Regions from separate parts of the Lactobacillus sp. PV037 genome, predicted to be linked through region 2. Evidence: a T-box and tRNA genes for the amino acid it is inferred to sense, from the RefSeq annotation. Region 2 holds a T-box; the other holds one or more tRNA genes.

The links. A T-box is a leader RNA that pairs with one kind of tRNA and senses whether it is charged. The one in region 2 lies ahead of pheS (phenylalanine--tRNA ligase subunit alpha), so its partner is inferred to be a tRNA-Phe.
Region 1: it encodes a tRNA-Phe, which carries the amino acid that the T-box ahead of pheS (phenylalanine--tRNA ligase subunit alpha) is inferred to sense. The anticodon was not compared.

The regions. Positions count from the first base shown of each region.
Region 1 covers NZ_CP041987.1:1,137,894-1,141,990, forward strand. The annotation lists gene FP435_RS06055 (glycosyltransferase family 4 protein) at 1-957, opposite strand, end outside; gene FP435_RS06060 (glycosyltransferase family 4 protein) at 950-2,116, opposite strand; tRNA gene FP435_RS06065 (tRNA-Leu) at 2,240-2,323, opposite strand; tRNA gene FP435_RS06070 (tRNA-Cys) at 2,353-2,423, opposite strand; tRNA gene FP435_RS06075 (tRNA-Gln) at 2,448-2,519, opposite strand; tRNA gene FP435_RS06080 (tRNA-His) at 2,527-2,599, opposite strand; tRNA gene FP435_RS06085 (tRNA-Trp) at 2,628-2,698, opposite strand; tRNA gene FP435_RS06090 (tRNA-Tyr) at 2,705-2,786, opposite strand; tRNA gene FP435_RS06095 (tRNA-Phe) at 2,791-2,863, opposite strand; tRNA gene FP435_RS06100 (tRNA-Asp) at 2,869-2,941, opposite strand; tRNA gene FP435_RS06105 (tRNA-Met) at 2,945-3,018, opposite strand; tRNA gene FP435_RS06110 (tRNA-Ser) at 3,025-3,115, opposite strand; tRNA gene FP435_RS06115 (tRNA-Glu) at 3,139-3,210, opposite strand.
Region 2 covers NZ_CP041987.1:1,035,048-1,039,144, forward strand. The annotation lists gene pheT (phenylalanine--tRNA ligase subunit beta) at 1-1,709, opposite strand, end outside; gene pheS (phenylalanine--tRNA ligase subunit alpha) at 1,709-2,758, opposite strand; T-box leader at 2,797-3,003, opposite strand; gene FP435_RS05610 (winged helix-turn-helix transcriptional regulator) at 3,057-3,410, opposite strand; gene FP435_RS05615 (TrmH family RNA methyltransferase) at 3,489-4,097, opposite strand, start outside.

The DNA.
Region 1 (4,097 bases), 100 kb from region 2:
TTGATTACTTGCTTGACGAGAAAGTTCTTTATATTTTGCAAGAATATATGGATTTTTTTTGATTTCTTGCAGCCAGCTATTCAATTCATTAAAATTCCTACCTGGCATATAGTAACCATCAATAATAGACTTATATAATTCCAAATCTCTTAATAAAACTGGAGTATTACAACTAAATGCTTCTAATACTGACATTGGGAAAAGTTCATCAAATGATGGTAGCAAAAATACATCTGCAATATTTAAGTAATTTACTAGTTTTTCTCTTTCCACAATACCTGTAAAGGTAAGATTTTTAGGTGGATTAGCAACTACTTCTTTGAAGTGATTATAGCCATCGGTCATTTTTCCAAAGGAGAAACCACCTGCCCAAATAAATTGAATATCTGGATTCTTTTTTGCTAATTTGACAAAATCATCTACACCCTTACGTTCTTGCACTTGTCCATCCCCAAAAACAACTAATTTATTTAAGGGAATTCCTAAAGAATTTCGAAACGCATTTTTTTCTTCTTGAGTTTGTTCATAGAATTCACTTTTTGAGACAAAATTAGGAATATATTTTACCTTTTGCGGATCAATCCCATGCTGAGCTAACTTTCCAATAAACATCGGATTAACTACTACAATTTGATCCATGCGATCATAAAAATCAATTATATATCTATTCAAAATTCCTTGAGCAAATCCAGGAAGTTTTATAGATCCTTCTAAGGTTTCAGGTAAAAAATGTACATATCCTATCTTTCGACCACGACTTTTAGAAAAACTATTGGCAAAATAGGTTGGATTAATTGTATGGTAATGCGTGAGATCACTGGTTCCATAGCGATTAACCGTGACATAAAAGTCATCAACGAGTTTCTTTCTCAAGAGTCGGATTAATTCTTTATACGCTGACCCCACGCCTTGACCTTGAACGCTATCAGCTTGAGAAAACATATTAATTCTAATCATCTAATACCTCAGTTGTGTTTAGTTTATCTATTGCTTCTTGATAGAAGTTCACGACATTTTTTGCAAAAGTTTCAGCAGATACTTCTTTTAGCTTTTCTTTTAATAGATCTTTAGAAATTACAAGTGGTACCTTATTTAAATAGTTGTCTATCAATTCTGCCATTTGTTTTTGAGAAGTGAAAACTGCCCCTAATTCTTTATGGTTAAATATTTGTTCAGTATATTCAGTCGCATAAACAATACTTGGTGTTCCTGCTGCCATTGCTTCTATATAAGTTAATCCTTGAGTTTCGGTATCACTTGCTGAAACAAAAAGATCAGCCATCGCATAATAATTTCCCACATCACTATGCTCCACACTTCCAATAAAAAGTACATATTCCTCTAAGTGCATCTCTTCAACTTTATTTTTTAAATTTTTGAGATCCGGTCCATCGCCCGCAATTACAAGCTTTACAGTGGGATGCTTCTTAATTAATTCTGGAAGGACTGCTAATAAATTACCTATTTTCTTTTCAGGAGCTACTCTACTCAAAGTTAATAATACTTTATCACTCTCTTTTAATCCTAAATCTTTTCTTACATCTCTTCGAGGGGTCTCATTAATTCCTTTAAGATCCACTCCCGTCGGAATTATCTTCAAAGGTATCTTTACCCCATATTCTCTTAAAGTATCTTTTACACGGATGCTTGGAGCAATAACACCTTCCATATTATGAAGGTATGCTCGGCAAAATTGCTTTACATGATATGGTTTTAATAAATGACCATTTAAAATGTAATGTAAGTAGTCTTGATACATTGTATGATAAGTGTGAATAGCAGGGATTTTAAGATTATGGGCAACATATTTACCAATAGCACCCATCGAAAATTCAGTTTGGGTGTGAACGACATCCAATTTTACTTCTTTAGCTATTTTGGTAGCTTGAAATAATCCCCTAAATGCAATTCTTCGATCTGTAAAAGAAATGAAAGGTACACTACTTAAACGAAAGACATTTGGCTCAACTGTCCCTTTAGGCAAATGAGGATCGGTAGTAGTAAAAATAAATACAGAATGACCTTGAGCTTCTAATGCATTTTTTAAAGTTTGAATTGAAGTCGCTACTCCAGATATTTGGGGAAAATAAGTATCTGTAAATAGACCAATGTTCATAAAGCTACCTCCATATTTCTTCTTTATATTATAAAGTTTAAAGAGAAAGATTACAACGAGAATCAAGAATACAAAAAAACACGTAAGTATATAAGCTTACGTGTTTTTTTCCTGTCTGATTAATAGCGATGATCGGGGTCGAACCGATACGTCCCAAGGGACACCAGATTTTGAGTCTGGCGCGTCTGCCAATTCCGCCACATCGCCATAAAGTTAAACTCTAGAACTCCAGACAAAGGCGGTGATCGGATTTGAACCGACGATAAAGGTTTTGCAGACCTCTGCCTTACCACTTGGCTACACCGCCACCTTCTGCGTTTACAATAACCAATTGGAATAGCTGGATTCGAACCAGCGCGTGATGAAGTCAAAGTCCATTGCCTTACCGCTTGGCTATATTCCAATGTTAGGGCGGAATATGGGGATCGAACCCATGCATGCCGGATCCACAAACCGGTGTGTTAACCACTTCACCAATTCCGCCGTGGATTTGATAAATAATATATCAAAACAGGGATAGTAGGAATTGAACCCACACTAGCGGTTTTGGAGACCGATGTACTACCTTTATACGATATCCCTATTTTATGGAGGCCAGTGGATTCGAACCACCGAACTCAGAGAGAGCGGTTTTACAGACCGCCGCGTTTAGCCACTTCGCTAGGCCTCCAGAATGGCGCGAGACGGAATCGAACCGCCGACACAAGGAGCTTCAATCCTTTGCTCTACCAACTGAGCTATCGAGCCATTTACGGTCCCTACCGGAATCGAACCGGTGATCTCCTCCGTGACAGGGAGGCGTGATAACCGCTACACTAAGGGACCAAATTGCGGGAATAGGATTTGAACCTATGACCTTCGGGTTATGAGCCCGACGAGCTGCCAGACTGCTCCATCCCGCGATAATAAGGAGGATGTGGGATTCGAACCCACGCGCGGGCAGAACCCGCCTGACGGTTTTCAAGACCGTTCCCTTCAGCCGGACTTGGGTAATCCTCCATAATATTACCATTAAATGGTAATGACCCGTACGAGATTTGAACTCATGTTACCGCCGTGAAAGGGCGGTGTCTTAACCACTTGACCAACGGGCCTTCTTATCTAACACATTTATTAATGATACCAGATCTGTTAACTTTCGTCAACAACTTTTTTTACTTTTTTCTGACTTGATTTAAGCTTTCTCACTTTTCATCGCATCAGCAATAATCATAATACTAGAAAAACCTGACTTATGCAAGTGTTTTTTAAAATTATTTTCTCCTATTTTCTTAAACCTTTTAATGGCGCCTTTTATAACCCTCATATTTTATAAAATTCTCTTCTGCCTCATGTTAGTAAGAACATTTTTGGTGTTTAGATGTGTAAAAATAAACCTGACTTCTTCTTTTTCATCCCTTTGTTATCTCTTTCCCCTTTAAATAATTTCACTTTTCTATTCTTTCTTTTACTTCTCACTTGCCTCAGCTTTATTTAAATACTCAAGTATCTTTCACATTGAGCTTTAAACGGTTTAAGCTCTATTGGTTTGAATTTTGCTGCCTCCAACTATAAGCAGCGCTAAGCGATAAATACACTAGGGTATAATACTTAGTCTTCCTTGCAAAAATACGTCTTACACCTTACTATCAGACCTTCCAAGATTAATTGCCAAACTCTGATAGATTTTAAAATTTACAAAAATCTATTTTTAGTAGGAATCTTTAAAATCTCTTGTCTTTTGGTTAAAAATTTTTAGCTCTAATAATAGAGTTTACAGTGAGAAGAATTTCATTCTCCCACTTTTACGATAGGTGTTTTAGAGGTAATTTGCAATCTAACAAGTTTGTGCTGTGTATTCTAGATTTGGCTAAAATAGAAGTTTCATCATGCAGTCCGACTTTTATAATAAAAATCTTTCCCTTACTCTCTGGATTGCTACTCAAAGCTACTGAATGGTTCTTTAATACCATTCCTACAGAAAATTTTAGAATTAGGGGCT
Region 2 (4,097 bases):
CGAGCCATGTTGTATCTAGCAGCATCCATTAACCCAGTCATCAAGTTTTCTCTCATTGCAGAACGGCTTGAGTTAAGAGGCATTTCTACTTCTACTAAAGGTTGAGGATCCTTAGTGTAACGAACGGCCTTTTCTGGTGAAGTCAAAGAATAAGAAATAGCTTCCATCATTCCTTGGCCTTGAATGATTGCCTTAATTCTTCTCATCGCAATTTCTTTTTCACTGTATCCACCATGTGTTTCAGCTAAAAGAGGTTGAGTTGACTTAAGATTGTCATAACCATAAATTCGACCAACTTCTTCTACCAAATCAGCTGGAATTGAAATATCCCATCTTCTATTTGGCACCGTAACTACTAATTCATCCCCATTAATTTGAGTTTCAAAATTCAATCGATCAAAAATCTTCTCAATTTCTGCGCTAGTCAATTCAGTTCCCAACACTTTGTTAATGTGCGAAATAGTTGTCTTAACTACAGCTGGCTTTCTTTCTTGCTTAGTAGGACGAATCACACCAGTAGCAATCTTTCCTTCAGCTTCATTACGCAAAAGCAAAGCAGCCATATCAAGTGCCTTTTCAGTATTATCCCAGTTAACACCTTTTTCAAAGCGACTAGAAGCTTCGGTTCTGTTAGCGTGGCGAACCGCAGACTTTCTTACACTAGTTCCATCAAAAATTGCTGACTCTAAGATAATATCAGTGGTATCATCTTCAACTTCAGAATTTTTACCACCCATTACTCCTGCCATCATTACAGGTTCTTTTCCATCAGTAATTATAATATCACGTGGATCTAATTCAACTTCTTTATCATTCAATAAAGTAAGCTTTTCACCTTGCTTGGCATTTCTAACTTCAAAATTACCATTTTCAAAAGTACGAGCGTCGTAAGCATGCATTGGTTGTCCAGTTAACAGCATGACATAATTTGTAATATCAACTACATTATTGATTGGACGAATTCCTGCATTCCAAAGTCTTCTTTGCATCCATAATGGACTTTCGCCAACCTTAACACCAGTAATTTTACGCAAAGACATTTTAGGAGCAAGTTTTTCATCAACTTCAGTCTCTAACTCACCAGTCCAATCTGCACCATCTTCTTTTAAAACAACTGGTTCAATCTTAGGCTTTTGGTCAACAATTGCCCCAACTTCATAAGCAGCTCCTTCCATTGATAGTGTATCTGCACGGTTAGGAGTAATGTCAAAATCTAAGATATAGTCGTCCATTCCTAAGGCCTGGTAAACATCTTCACCTGGTTTTACATCAGCATCTTTAGGAAAAACAAAAATTCCATCTGCATACTTTGGAGGAACAATCTTATCAGCAAAGCCAATTTCTTGCAAACCACAAATCATCCCGTTTGATTCAATACCACGAATCTTACCACGTTTAATCTTATGGTTACCTGCAATTCTTGCTCCATGAAGCGCTACAATTACATTTTGACCAGCTGCTACATTAGGAGCACCACAAACAATTTGAACCGGTTCATCTTCACCTACATCTACTAAACATTTGTGCAAGTGAGTTCCTTCGATGTCTTCACATTCTAAAATATGTCCTACAACTAATTTTTTTAATCCATCTTCAGGATGGTTAACTGATTCAATTTCTACACCAGTACGTGTAATTTTTTCTGCTAAGTCTTTTGGGTCAATATCTAAATCTAAAAAATCTTGAAGCCAATTATATGAAACAAGCATTAGTCTTCCTCCTTACGGAATTGTGCTAAGAAACGAACATCATTAGTATAGAAATCACGAATATCATTAATTCCATACTTCAAAATTGCAAAACGATCAAGTCCTACCCCAAAGGCAAAACCACCATAAACTTCTGGATCTACACCTGCATTACGCAAAACGTTTGGGTGAACCATTCCAGCTCCTAAAACTTCAATCCAACCAGTGAATTTACAAATTGGGCAGCCTTTACCATCACAATTAAAACAAGATACATCCATTTCTACAGATGGTTCAGTAAATGGGAAATATGATGGGCGCAAGCGAGTCTTTCTATCTTGGCCAAACATATGCTTAGTAATCATTTCCAAAGTACCCTTTAAATCAGACATAGTTACATTTTTATCAATCACTAGGCCTTCCATTTGTTGGAATTGGTGTGAGTGTGTTGCATCATCATCATCGCGACGATATACTTTACCAGGTCCTACCATCTTTAAAGGACCCTTTGAAAAATCATGCTTTTCTAAAACACGTGCTTGGTCACCAGAAGTTTGCGTTCTCAGCAAGTTTTCTTCGTCGATATAAAAAGTAGCTTGCATATCACGAGCTGGGTGATCCTTTGGTAAGTTCATCATTTCAAAACAGTAGTGATCTGTTTCAATTTCAGGTCCCTGAACTACCTTGTAACCCATCCCAATAAAGAAACTCTCTAAATCATCTAAAATAATGTTAATTGGGTGCATTGAACCAACATGACCTTTACGTCCAGGAAGAGTTACGTCAATTTTTTCTTCTTCTAGGCGACGTGCAATTACTGCTTGGGTCATCTTTTCTTTAGCTTTATCAAAAGTCTCTTGGAAGTAGTCACGCAATTGGTTAACTTTTTGTCCAACTTTAGGACGTTGACTTGCTTCTACTTCTTTCATTGAGTGTAAAATTTCTGTCAATTGTCCTTTACGGCCAACTAAGTTGACCCTAATTTCATCAAGCTTTTTTTGAGTATCAGCTTGCTTAATCTTTTCGGTTCCTTCTTCTTTTAACTTATTTAATTTCTCGAATAAGTCCATTATTTTTTCCTTTCCGATAAAAAAAGCCTCATCCCCTAAAAAGGGACGAAGCTTCGCGGTACCACCCTAGTTTAAACTAGCACAAAAGTGCGTGTTCACACTCTTTTACGTTAACGGTGAAATACCGGAATTGATTAGATTCTGCTCCTAAGATGAAATTCATGTTTATTCTATAGGCTCTTTCACCAACTTAAGCCCTCTCTAAAATAGAAATCCTCACTACTAATCTTGATCAACGCATTTAATTTTTAATTATATTTATTATGTTAAAACAAAACTTAAATTCTTGCAAGATAGTTTATTCCCACTTATCTGCCCAATTATGTACGCTATCAAAAACGGGCTTTAATTCACTACCTTTTGAAGTTAAAGTATAAGAAATAATTCCAGTTTCATCATTAACAGTTCTTTTTACAATATCTAAATTTTCAAGTTCTTTAAGTCGTTCTACCAAAACTCGGTCACTGCATTTACTGATGCAACGTGCCAAATCTTTAAAGCGCATTTCTTGAGTATCACATAAAGAACTAATAATTAATCCATTCCACTTCTTACCAATAATGCTAAAAGCATTAATAAAATGATCACAGAGACTATAGTCTTCTACTTGACTACAACCTTCTTGGGATTTTGTTTGGATAGTGTCTGACATGGTTATTCCTCCTAAAATCTCTAAATCTGTTATATCATTTATTATAAAATGCTCACTTACTAAATACAAGTATTAATCTTAGACAAAATGGTAGATCATAATGCCAGCTGCAACTGCTGCATTTAAAGATTCTGCTTGTCCTTTAATTGGAATATAGATTTTTTTATCAGCTGCTTCAATGACCGGCTCACTTGCTCCATGAGCTTCATTTCCAATCACCAAAGCTAGCTGTGGTACAGGAACTACATTTTCAATCTTCTTAGCATCTGGATCTAGTACGCTCACATAAACTGGAATCCCACCATTTTCAAAACTAGAAATCGCATCCATAATTGGCATTTGAATAATTTGAATGTGGAATTGACTTCCTTGCATACTACGTTGAACTTTAGGGTTATAAAGATCAACTGACTCTTGCGATAGAACCACCCCATCAAAACCAGCAGCGTCTGCTGTTCTAATAATTGTTCCCACATTACCAGGATCAGTTAAATTATCTAAAACGACCCACTTACCATACTCAAAACTAAAATAACGTGGTTGATTAATTGGCAAGACCATAAAAATATTTTGACTATTTTTTGTTGCACTCAAATGATCACTAATTGCTTCATTAATCAAAATAGTTTTATCGTCGGAAAAATCTTCCATTGTTTCAGCTTCTAAACGAGTCAAAGAATCTTGAGT